Regions from separate parts of the Corynebacterium gerontici genome, predicted to be linked through region 2. Evidence: riboswitches for the same ligand, from Rfam matches in the RefSeq annotation. Region 2 holds a riboswitch; the other holds the start of a gene.
What was found. A riboswitch is a leader RNA that binds a small molecule or an ion and turns the genes downstream of it on or off. The one in region 2 is predicted to bind cobalamin.
Positions count from the first base shown of each region.

Region 1: linked by a shared signal. The riboswitch ahead of CGERO_RS04710 (FecCD family ABC transporter permease) and the one ahead of CGERO_RS03635 (energy-coupling factor ABC transporter permease) in region 2 are both predicted to bind cobalamin.

Region 1 covers NZ_CP033897.1:986,692-992,969, forward strand. Annotated here, with positions in the region: gene gatA (Asp-tRNA(Asn)/Glu-tRNA(Gln) amidotransferase subunit GatA) at 1-1,370, shown strand, start outside; gene CGERO_RS04695 (GNAT family N-acetyltransferase) at 1,367-1,849, opposite strand; gene CGERO_RS04700 (DHA2 family efflux MFS transporter permease subunit) at 1,945-3,318, shown strand; gene CGERO_RS04705 (hypothetical protein) at 3,319-3,651, opposite strand; adenosylcobalamin-variant (AdoCbl-variant) riboswitch at 3,718-3,797, shown strand; gene CGERO_RS04710 (FecCD family ABC transporter permease) at 3,873-4,940, shown strand; gene CGERO_RS04715 (ABC transporter ATP-binding protein) at 4,937-5,752, shown strand; gene CGERO_RS04720 (ABC transporter substrate-binding protein) at 5,749-6,278, shown strand, end outside.
Region 2 covers NZ_CP033897.1:765,397-771,674, reverse strand. Annotated here, with positions in the region: gene CGERO_RS03650 (energy-coupling factor ABC transporter ATP-binding protein) at 1-579, opposite strand, end outside; gene cbiQ (cobalt ECF transporter T component CbiQ) at 567-1,307, opposite strand; gene CGERO_RS03640 (energy-coupling factor ABC transporter substrate-binding protein) at 1,308-1,619, opposite strand; gene CGERO_RS03635 (energy-coupling factor ABC transporter permease) at 1,616-2,305, opposite strand; cobalamin riboswitch at 2,366-2,546, opposite strand; gene CGERO_RS03630 (DUF4184 family protein) at 2,574-3,350, opposite strand; gene CGERO_RS03625 (DUF6882 domain-containing protein) at 3,451-4,647, shown strand; gene CGERO_RS03620 (HAD family hydrolase) at 4,650-5,465, shown strand; gene CGERO_RS03615 (3-hydroxyisobutyryl-CoA hydrolase) at 5,462-6,278, opposite strand, start outside.

The sequences.
Region 1 (6,278 bases), 220 kb from region 2:
TCGATCGCATCGCCGAGATCGACGGCACACTTAACTCCTTCCTTCACGTGGGCGCCGATGAGGCTCTGGCGGCCGCTGATGCCGTTGATGCTTCCCTGAAGGCTGGTGATGCCCCCGCGTCAAATCTAGCGGGCGTACCGCTGGCGTTGAAGGACGTGTTCGTCACCACCGATGCGCCCACGACCTGCGCTTCGAAGATCCTCGAAGGATACATGGCGCCCTACGACGCCACCGTGACCAAGAAGATCCGCGAGGCGGGAATCCCGATCCTTGGTAAAACGAACATGGACGAATTTGCCATGGGCTCTTCCACGGAAAACTCCGCCTACGGCCCGACCCGCAACCCCTGGGATACCGAACGCACCCCGGGCGGTTCTGGCGGCGGCACCTCCGCTGCGTTGGCGGCTGGCCTTGCGCCGCTGGGCATTGGCACGGACACAGGCGGATCGATTCGTCAACCCGCCGCATTGACCAACACAGTAGGTGTGAAGCCTACTTACGGCACCGTGTCACGTTATGGTCTGGTGGCGTGTGCTTCTTCGCTGGATCAGGGTGGGCCAAGCGCTCGCACTGTGTTAGACACCGCGCTGCTCCACGAGGTCATCGCTGGCCACGACAAGTACGACGCCACCAGCGTCGACCGTGCCGTGCCTGACGTTGTTGCCGCCGCACGCGAAGGTGCAAAGGGTGATTTGCGCGGGCTGAAGGTTGGTGTGGTCAAGCAGTTTGACCGCGAAGGCTACCAGCCGGGCGTGCTGGAATCCTTCCACGCGGGCGTCGAAAAGCTGACTGAGCTCGGCGCTGAAATCGTTGAGGTGGACTGCCCGCACTTCGACGATGCTTTGGCCGCCTACTACTTGATTCTGCCCTGCGAGGTCTCCAGTAACCTGGCTCGTTTTGATGGCATGCGTTATGGATTGCGCGTGGGCGACGACGGAACCCATTCCGCCGAGCAAGTCATGGCGATGACCCGCGCAGCCGGCTTTGGGGCCGAGGTCAAGCGCCGCATCATCCTTGGTACCTATGCGCTCTCCGTGGGCTACTACGACGCCTACTACCTGCAGGCGCAGCGTGTGCGCACACTCATCGCCCAGGACTTCGCAAATGCCTATGAAAAGGTGGACGTCTTGGTATCTCCCACCACCCCTACCACGGCGTTTAAATTGGGAGAGAAGGCCGAAGATCCCCTGGCAATGTACAACTTCGACCTCTGCACCCTGCCGCTGAACCTTGCCGGCCTGTGCGGCATGAGTGTGCCCGCCGGCTTGGCATCCGATACCGGTTTGCCCGTTGGCATGCAGATCATGGCGCCGGCGTTCCAGGACGACCGCCTGTATAAGGTCGGTGCCGCCTTCGAGGCAGCGCGTTAAAGATCCCGACGCATGACGGCGTAGTCGACGTCGTTGCGCACGAGCTCGAAGCCCAGTTTTTCATACAGGCTTCGAGCTTTTGTATTTTCGTGGGAAACGCACAGGGACACCGCCTTGGTGCCGCGGGCCCGGAGCTGCTCGAAGCAGGCGGCGAAAAGCTGCTTTGCCACACCTTTGCCGCCAAAGCGCTGTTCAACGGCGAGCGCTAGTTCAGGGGTTTGCTTGTCGACGAATCCGCGTCCGTGATGCCCAGGCGTGCCCCAGCACCACCAAAGGCCACCAGCGGGGATCTGGTGGTGATCGAATGCGATGACCCCATCATTGGGATCCCAGCTATCGATGTAGAAGCGGGTGTCCTCGTCGAAGCCACTGCTGAGCTCACCGTGTTCATCGCCGTAGGTGTCAGTCAGAAAATTCAAACGGCCAAAATAGGTGAAATCTTCGCTGTTCGTGCTGCGCAAAAGAAAGGCTGTGCTCATGCTGTGTGAGTGTAGCGTGCTGGGGGAGTAAGGTGGCTTGAGTTTTTGATGCCGGGACGTTTTCTAGGAGAAGAGTGAGCCAGACATACCCGCAGATGCCACTGGAAGAACGCAAGGCCTGGCCTGCGCTTATTGCCCTGTGCATTGGTTTCTTCATGATTCTGCTGGATCAAACCATCGTGGCAGTCGCGACTCCGGTGCTGCAGAGTTCGCTGGGGGCCAGCTATAACGAAGTCATTTGGGTAACCTCTGCGTACCTGTTGACTTTCGCCGTGCCATTGTTGATTACCGGACGCTTGGGTGACAAGTTCGGGCCAAAGAACGTCTACATCCTGGGCATGGTCATTTTTACCGTGAGCTCACTTGCGTGTGGCTTTGCGCCAAACATGGCTATGTTGATTCTTGCTCGCGCTGTGCAGGGTTTCGGCGCCTCGCTGCTGACGCCACAAACCATGAGCGTGATTAATCGAATCTTTGCCAGGGAACGCCGCGGGGCCGCTTTGGGTGTGTGGGGAACAACAGCGGGTCTGGCCACGCTCGCGGGTCCGATGCTCGGCGGCATTATCACCACCACGGTCGGCTGGCAGTGGATCTTCTTCATCAATGTGCCCCTCGGTGTTATCTCCGTGATCGCCGTGGCGCGTTGGGTGCCGCGCTTCAAGCCGATTGAGCGCACCATCGACGGACTCTCCATGCTGCTTTCGGTGTTGGCGGTATCTTCGTTTATCTTCGCCCTTCAAGAGGGCGAACGGGCGCAGTGGCGCTGGTACATTTGGGCGCTCATGGTTGGCGGCGTGTTGATGGCCGTGCTGTTTGTGAAGCAGCAAGCGAGGGCGGAGCAGCGTGGAAAAGAGCCGTTGGCTCCACTTTCGCTTTTCGCCATCCGCAATTTTTCCTTGGGCAATATTGGCATTGCGGTCATGGGCTTTGCCGTTGCCGGCACCCCACTACCGGTGATGCTGTATTTGCAGCAAGTGCATGACTACAGCGCGTTGAAGGCCGGACTATTCATGGTGCCGCAGGCATTGATTTCCGCTGTACTTTCGCCCTTCGTTGGCAGGATGGCGGACAAGGTCTCGCCGGGCCGGTTGGCGGCACTCGGATTCTCGGTGCTTTCGATGTCCTTCTTCCTGCTAGGAGCCGCCATGATTGTGGGTCTGGCTGGAGGATGGTTCATCGCAATTATGGTGATTCAGGGTTTGGGAAATTCAGTGATCTGGGCGCCAAACTCAACCTCCACCATGCGTGATCTTCCGCTCCGTCTTATGGGCGCGGGCTCAGGGGTGTACAACACCACTCGCCAAGTGGGCTCGGTGGTTGGTTCAGCAGCCGTCGGCGCGGTGCTGCAGTGGCGGGTACAAAGCACGGGAATTGGCGCGGCCTATGGCCAGGCGATTCTGCTGGCCGCGGCCGTGCTGATTATCGGCGTGCTGAGCTCCCTGGCTGCCCGGGAGTCTCAGCGCGCGTAGTTAGCGAATGTCAGACAGAACGCACGCAGCGCCTGAGGCCACGGTGGTTACTGCGATTACAGACGGCCATGCTCCTATCTTCTTCGCCAGCGGGTGGCTGAGGCCGAAGGCGCCGAGGTAGGTGCCAACCAGTTCGGCGGTTGTGGGTGCGTTGGTCTTGGCTGCCCATGAACGAGCTGCGTAGACGCCAGCGAGGCCGAGCACTACGCCGCCGAGGGGGCGGATGCCAGTTTCCCGAGCGGTGAGCCAACCGCCGACGAGGCCGGTGATGACCACCGATGCGGTATTGACCTTTTTGGCGGGCTTGAGGGCGGTGTTGGATTTCTTGAACATGCTCATACCTTTGGAATTTACCCCTGTTCTCCTCCATTGTGTTCTAATTGGGTATCATTTCCTTTTCCAGGGTTATGTGGTGGCGGGAACTCCGGTGGAAATCCGGGACTGGCGCGCAACGGTGATAGTCCGATCACGCCCCCTGAACCAGACAACGCGCAGATCGCCTTTCGCGTACAAAGGAGCTGCCGGGAGAGTGCACGTCACGGAATTGAGGGCGCGTGGGGCAATTCACCCGCAACCGCCAGTTCAGCTCACGATGGGCTGTGCTGGTCTTATTGATAACGCTTGTAGGACTCCTGATTGCGAGTTTCCTCGCATCTCTTAGCTTCGGATCAGTTGATGTTAGCCGTGGCGCGGTGCTTGACGTTGTTCTTGCACGCTTGCGAAACGATGTAGTTGAAGACGCTGCGCTCGATACGGTGATCTGGCAGTTGAGAGCCCCCAGGGGATTGTTAGCGATGCTCGTCGGCGCCGGCCTCGCGCTCTCGGGCATTATCATGCAAACGCTGGTGCGAAACCCGCTTGCTGATCCCTATCTGCTCGGGGTTGCGTCTGGGGCGAGCGTTGGAGCAACTGCCGTGCTCACCTTTGGTCTCTTGGGCAGCTTTGGGGTGTACGCGCTCTCGGGAGGCGCATTTATTGGCGCGCTGATCGCGACAGCCTCGGTCTATCTGATCACGAATCTTCAGGGTGGATTCCATCCTCTTCGCCTCATTTTGACTGGAGTAGTGATGTCGAGCGCATTCTCGGCGCTCGCTAGTTTTCTGGTTTTCAAAGGGCCCGATCCCAGGGCGGCGCAATCGGTGATGTTCTGGCTTCTCGGTTCCGTCTCGGGAGCAACGTTTCCCAAGCTGCTGATTCCGCTCTGTGCGCTCCTCATCGCGTTTGCTTTCATGTTGGCACTGCACCGCTATTGCGACGCGATCATGGTTGGACCAGATATGGCTGCCACCGTGGGAGTGAATGTCGAGCTGCTGCGCCGAGCACTTTTCTTCTTCCAAGCGTTACTGGTTGGCACGATGGTAGCGGTAGCCGGTGGCATCGGATTCGTCGGGCTGGTGGTTCCCCACGTGGGGCGTCTGCTCGTTGGGTCACTACACCTGCGGCTCATGCCTGTGGCCATGTTGTGTGGTGCCCTGTTCCTGCTGTGGGTAGATGTGCTCGCGCGGATAGCCGCCGCGCCACAGGAAATACCGCTTGGAGTGGTGACCGGTGCTATCGGGGCGCCGCTGTTCCTTCTCTTGATGGGAAGGGGAGCACTCCGCTTTAGTGGAGGTCATCAATGACGGCGTATCAAGTTAGCGTTCAAGGCGTGGGTGTCGGATTTGGCCAGCGCATAGTTGTAAACGCGGTGGAATTTCAGTGCGAACCAGCAACAGTAACCGCCATCGTGGGCACCAATGGCGTAGGAAAGACCACGTTACTCAGAGGGCTCGCGGGAGTTCATCCTTTGGCAGCGGGCAAGGTTGAGTTGCGTGGGGGTGGTGGAGCGTGGGACGTCGAAAAGCTCAAAAGTCGCCAGAAGGCGACAATGCTGGCGATGGTGTCACAGGAAGAAGCTTTGCCCGAGGATCTCACGGTCAAAGAGCTTGTCACGCTAGGTCGTCTTCCCTATGCACGTGCGTGGGAGTTGTCGGCGAAGAAGCACGAATCAGTGATCGACGAAGCAATCGAGACCTGCGGTCTCACAACTCATGCGGACACGCCCTGCGGCATGCTCTCCGGCGGTTTGAGAAGGCGTGCGCTCATTGCTCGAGGCTTCGCCCAGGACACGCCGGTGCTGTTCCTGGATGAACCGACTAATCATCTTGATACCTTTCACCAACTGCGTCTGCTCGAGCTGCTGCGGGCTTCTTCCAAAACCGTCATTCTCACGCTGCATGACCTGGACCTTGCCATGGGATACGCCGATCAAGTGGTTGTGCTGGAACACGGTGAGCAAGGAGCCAAACAACTACTGTGCGCCGAGGCAACAGCAGCCTTTGATGATTCGATTCTCCAGAAAGTCTTCGGTGTCAGAGGGCTGCAGTTGGAGGCGAACAACGGACTGAATCGCGCACATTTACTCATCGAAAGTCTTAGAAAGGACACGATATGAAACTGATGAAACCCATCGCCGTGACTGGCGCTGTATTGCTATTGGCTGGATGTTCAGCCCAGGATGCTGCCAAGAATGCTCAAGAGCAAGTGCGGGTGGAAAATTGTGGCGAAGAAGTGCAATTTCCCAAAACCGGAAAGATGCTGGTCAACGATGGCAACTTGATCGCCAGTGCTCTCAGCGTTGGCGCAGAAGATCAGATCCAGGCGGTGAGTTCGCTCCAGCGCGATAGCGCCATCCTCTCAGCGAAGTATGGCGAAGATTCGATCGCCAATGTTGAAGAGATCGCCAAAGAATACCCATCTTTGGAGCAAATCATTGCGGAAGATCCGGATATTTACGTTGCTGGCTGGGGCTATGGGCTTGACGACGCCAAAGGGGTCACTCCCGAAGCTCTCGAAAAACACGGCATTAGCACTTATATTCTCAGCGAAGCATGTCGCCAGGGCGATTCCGCCGCCCGAGGCACCATGGATCCCTGGAAAGCAGTGGAGGCAGACCTCAAGAATCTCGGCGCGATTAGCGG
Region 2 (6,278 bases):
CAGCAGCGCGGTGCCTTGCTCGGATAGACGCTCGAGCACGGCCAGAAGTTGCTCGGTCCCGCGTGGATCCAGGCCGGCGGTGGGTTCATCGAGCAGCAGTGCAGCGGGGTGCATCGCCAACGCACCAGCGAGCGCTACTCGCTTTCGCTGACCGAATGAAAGCTGGTGTGGGACCCGCTGAGCTAATGCTTGAATGCCCGTCGCTTCAAGCGCGTCCTCTACTCGCTTGCGCACCTCAGCCTCATCCAGACCCAGATTCATCGGCCCATAGGACACATCCGCTGCAACGCTGGTGGCGAAGATTTGATCGTCCGGCTCCTGGAGCACCATCTGTACCCGCTGGCGCACCCGATCCCTTCCCTTGCGGTTGTATTGAACCGGGCGGGCGTCGACAAGCACCCTCCCCGCGCTTGGTTGCCAGGCACCGGCGAGCATGCGCATCAGCGTGGACTTACCCACCCCATTTGCCCCCAGCAACGCGACGCGTTCGCCCGGGCGCAAGGTCAGCGATACATCTCGAAGTATGGTGCGATCCTCACGCTGAAAATGCAGATATTCGGCCTCGATTAGTGCACCCATGGTAACCCCCTTACAGCAAGAGCAGTGAGCAATCCCAACCATGCCACACTTCCCACCACGAAAGATTTACGAAGCGTAGGGGTGTGGCTCAGCACCAGCATCGATCCCGCCTCGGCGCGTAATTCCAAGCCTTCCTGTAGCCGACGAGCCCGCGAAAAAGCATGCACGAAAAGGCTCGCCGCCTGATCAGCAAGTGAACGAATCCAACGCCTGCGATTGCTGTGCCCCAAACGCATCGCTTGAGACTCCCACATGGTGCGAGCAGTAGTGAGCAACGTCGACGTCATGGTGTACGTCAGCGAAAGAACATGCACCAGATATTGCGGCACCCCGATGGAACGCAGCCAACGAAAAATCTCCGGCATTGGGGTGGTCAGCGAGAACAGGATGGTGGCCGTGGTTGCCAGCATCGAACGAATAAACACCATTACAGCCGTTGATGGGCCGTCAGGAACCCACACCAAGCCTTCGGGTGATATCACTACCGTAAGCGGCACCAGACTCAGCAGAATGAACATCATCGGGGCGAGCAGCAGAGCGAGGAGGAGCCGAAACGGCACGTTCGCCGCGATCACCACCCAGAGCAACGTTGCTGCAATTAAGCACGAAACCCACCCCACCGGCACCGCGACGCACACTACCACCAGGCCCAACAGGAGCACAGCTTTTTCCGTCACATGCCGGGTGGCCCAGGCACTGCGCGCCGCGGCACGCTCGAGGGGATTCAATTAACTCTTCCGAGTTTCTTCGAGTTCGTTGCGGTTGCGCTCTCGGTAGGCGCCGAGCACGTAGCCCAACAAACCTGCGCCCAACGCTGCTTGGAGTGCAAAAAGGCCCGACTCCACCTCGGCGGGAAGCTCCCCCACCAGTGGGCTGAACCAGGACTCGTAGCCAGGGTTTGCGTCTTCCACCAGCGTCTCCGCAGCAGCGTCGGTACCGGCGAAGGGCTCATCGACATTGGATCCGCTGTTCACCAGCATGGGAGCGCTGAGCAACAGGAAAGTCAAGATGACCAAAGCCCACGAAGGAATCTTCTTCATGATCCCACCACCTCTGCTTCAACCTTGCGTTCTGTGTCCAGCACACCAAGACGCAACAGATCATTGAGTGCAATAGTGCTGAGTGCCCGGAAGATCAGTACCGTGACGATGCCTTCGGCTGCAGCAATCGGCAACTGCGTTGGGGCATACAGCCCCAGGAAGGTGATCCATGCGTTGAAGAAACCAGCATCGTGGTGTGCCGCCGCCAATTGCGTAGCCGTCACCACGTACGTGGAAAGATCAGCGAACAACGCCGCAAAAAACACGCCTACTTCGGCGGATACGCCCCACTTTCTGGTGAGCTTCCACGCCCCGTACCCGACCCAAGGCCCCACAATCGCCATGGAGAAGATATTGGCACCCAAAGTGGTGATGCCGCCGTGAGCCAAAAGCAATGCCTGGAACAACAGCACGATTGATCCCAGGAGTGCCATGACCGGCGGACGAAACAGCACCGCCCCCAAGCCGGTGCCGGTGGGGTGAGAGGACGATCCGGTAAACGACGGCATCTTCAGAGCACTGAGCACGAAGGTGAACGCACCCGCGGCCCCAAGCAACATGCCGCTGCCCGGCTGCTCTTTGAGTTGAATTTTGATCGCCCTGGCACCGTGGACAACGAAGGGGGTGGCAACAGCACCCCACGCCACGCAGTGGCTTAGTGGCAAGAATCCTTCTGCGATATGCATTCCGGTGTTCTCTTTTCTTTTGCTCGGCATCCGAATCCCCGCGGATGCAAGGCTGAATCCTTTTTGGGGTGCGCGCAGGTCGGTCTCCTGGCTCATCGTTGGCTCATCACGGCACTGCCTTCCCAAAGCAATCATCTTGTTCAGTGACAGCACCACAGCCCAAAGTTTTACGAATACAGTGGCGGGGTCCGCTGCCGGATTCTCACCGACATTCCCGTGCACCTGCACACACTCGTGCCCTAGTATATCAGAAGCTCAACAGCACCAATTATTCTGTAGCGCTCACCATTCGTGAAGCGGTCGATCCACGACTCAAAAGCACGAGCGCTGCGCTGAAGGCGGATGCGATCACCACGCCGCTGACGGTGCCGGTGGCAGTGTTCACCAACGCAAGTAGTACCACCTTCGGATGTTGCAGATTCTGCTGCGCAATGAGGTAGAGGGGAGCAAGGAGCCCCGCCGCCAGCGGCATCACCCACGGCCAAATCAGCGCACGTCCGAAGGCCTGGCCGCGCTTCTTCTTCCTAAGTTTCAGGTATAACCACACCACAACCCCCACGAGCCCAAGCAGCGAGGATCCGTGCTGCAAGAGCCGGAATAGCGAAAACCCCGCAACAGTTCGGTCGAGCAGACCGCCGGGGTCGGTCAGAGGATATCCCGCATGCGTGAAGGAATCCCACAACAGGTGCGTTGCAATGCCAATGAGTGCCGAGGGGACGGCACGGATAGCGCGCTGCTTATTGGGCGGGGTGTACTCGGGAAGCCGCAGGGCCAACCATCGGGGCGCGCAAATCCGATAGCCCGGGGCAACCAAAAACGCCCACGTCATCCACAACAAGTACGCGATGGGGAGATCGATGATGAACACTCCCCACCAACTGTGGGCGTCGTCGTAGGTCCACGGCATGGTGATGAAGGGATTGATAAACATCACAGCATCGGGTGCCAAGGATCCGCAGACCAGCGCTGCCGTAAGAAACCATGCGAAACCTTTTGCTCGCGACAAGGGTGCAACCGCAAGTGGGTGAGCGAGTGTATAGGGCATTTTTGGCACCTTAGCATTTCTTTTCCTATGCGGAGGCCAACTCAGCTATCATCCGGCGCTACGCTGGAGCTGATTCGTGATAATTGGAAGAAGGAGCGCTATGGAATTACCCGCCCCCACCTCACTTTCGGAGGTGCTTGTCGACGGTGCCATCGCACAAGCCGCAGCAAGCTACGCTCTCCAGCAGTCCTGTGGCCCCATCAAGGACATTGCTTTCAACCCGGTTCCCGGCGGCTACCAGGTGCAAATCCGTTCCGGGTCCCAGCTCCACACCTTCTTCGCCGTCACCAGCGCACATATTCGTGAGCAATCATGGACATGGTGCCAAGAGTTCACCTTCGACGTTCCGGAACTACGTGGAGTGCAAGAAGGCAGCGATGCCCTCGTCAGCGCTGCCCGCACGCTCAACGGCAACGGGCCGGCGTATTTCGTTCCTTTGGCCGACAGCACCTTTGATCTGGTGGTGTTGCAAGAGCCTCTCCCCCGGTTGCCTCTGAAGACAGCTTTGACGGTTGGGCTGGGGAGCGTCCCAACCTTACAAGACACCGAGCGGGCGCTCATGGCCTTCGCCGCCGAACGAAATCTACAATTCGAGCAAGAAGCCAACATCGTCACCTTGGCAGACGCTGAACAACGTGTGTCAGTCGATCTCAATAACGCAGCCATCGTCGGCAGCATGCAGCTTTTCGACGTCCTCTCCGACGCCTTCTTCACCTCCTGCGAACATCAGCTGTTTTATGAAGGTCTGGGCAACCCCGAGATCATCGCATTCGACCCCAAGAGCAATACCACCCCCTTTGGCCCAGCTCTGCTGATCGCCACCATCCGCGAGGGACGGTTCCGTTTTCAATGGCAGGAACAGGCGCACCATCCAGCAGTTCAATCGGTGCAGCAATTCGCCATGGAGCACGGCATTGCCGCGCTTTTGCGCCCAGAGTGGAGCGTTGAGGAGGCACAGCACTTGCGCCTTGAATCCGCCGCGAAACCCATCTTGCGCCAGTGGACCCACGCCTTTTGTCAGCTCGACGCCAACACCATTGGAATCTTGATCTTCGGCGGCGATGCCGTCCTGCCTCCGCTCAGCAAAGCAGCAGCCATGGCAACCTTGAACGTGACAACACCGGAGCACGTCAATGCTCGCCGAAGTCTGGACTTCTATGCCCGCCAGCGCAATGCCCGGCTTATCGCCACCGATCAGCACACAGCAGAGCTTGAGTGCAGCGATGGTCGATTGATCATTTCTTTTGAAGGTTCCCGAATAATCGGAGTTCACGACGCGTATCGGATGGGTGCATAAACATGAGCGATATTCCCTACGTCATTGCCATCGATATGGATGGCACCCTACTCAACGAGCATCGGGCGATTCCCGAATCCTTCTGGCCCGTGCTGAAGGATCTGCATTCCCACGGCGTGGTAGTAGCCCCAGCCAGCGGACGCCAGTTGTTCACTCTGCTGGAACAATTCGCCCCTGCTGGGCAACCCATGAGCGTGATCGCCGAGAACGGCACTGTGGTGTTCCATGGTGACGAGGTCATTTCCACCACGACCGTCGAAGCGGAACGAGCCCACGCAGTGATCGATGTTATTGATCAACACCCAGATCAGGACTGGGGTTTGGTGCTGTGTCGCAGCGATGGCGCCTTCGTTTCGCGCACCGATCCTGCGTTCCTAGCTCAATGTCAGCCCTATTATGCGCGCATGGACATCATTGAAGACCTCCACGAGCACGTCAACGATCAGGTGGTCAAGCTCGCCGTCTTCACCTTCGGCAGCGCCGAAGACGAGGCAGCGCCAGCTCTTCGGGAGGCCGCCGAACACCTCGACGTGGTGGTATCCGGCGCTAACTGGGTTGACATTATGAGCTCGAAAGCGAGCAAGGGCACCGCATTGCGCAACCTCGCCAATGCCCTGGAGGTTCCCATGGAACGCACCATCGCTTTCGGCGATTACCTCAACGACCTGCAATTGCTGGAAGCCGCGGGCGTGTCTTACGCCATGGACAACGCCCATCCCCGCATCAAGGCGATCGCAGATTTCATCGCACCCAGCAACGAAGATGAAGGCGTCGTGCAGGTGCTGCGTGGGATCGTCGAAAAGCTGAAACAGGTCTAGGCGAGCACAGCGCGTAAGGCTTGCACGTCAACCTCCGCGGTTGTTGAAGGCTCGAACTTTGGATCCTTGGTCTTATCCACCAAGACCGCCCGCACGCCTTCAACGAAGTTTGGCGTTCGCCGAAGGGAATTGCCCATGCGCAGCTCAAAGTCGAGCGCCTCCGCGAGACCGGGTGCCGCGTTGGATGCGCGAAGCAGCTCCACCGCCGCCACCACCGAAGTTGGACAGGCGAGCTCCATGTGGCTTTGCACCATGGCTTTGAAATCCTCGTAACGGCAGGCCTCGAGCGCCGCAGCGATCTCCTCCCAAGAATCGTGGCCAAAAACCTCGGCGATGGCCGCTTCGTGCTTCTTTAGCGGAGCTTCGTCCTCCGGTTGCGTGGCAAAAGCGGCAATAGCAGCGTCAACACCGTCGGAAATGAGCAACTGTTGGAAAGCTTCCAACTGATCACTTGGCACGAGGTGGGTAGCGTACCCGGCCCACAACATATCCGCGGGATTCATACGCCAAGCTGTAAGGCAAAGGAAATTTGCCAGCGCCAAAGATTCGTAGCCCTTCGTGCCTCGCATGGAGCTAAACATCTTCGTGCTGCCCACGTCGGGAATGAATCCGATGAGCATCTCTGGCATCGCGGCAAACGCCTTCTCAGTTACCACTCGATGAGATCCGTGGGCGCTGATGCCGATCCCCCCGCCCATCACCACGCCATCCGCGATAGAAATAATTGGTTTGGGAAAGTTGGCGAGGTGAAGATTCATCCGGTACTCGTGCTCGAAGTACTCGTCGCCTTCCTCGTGGCGACCTTCCATGTCC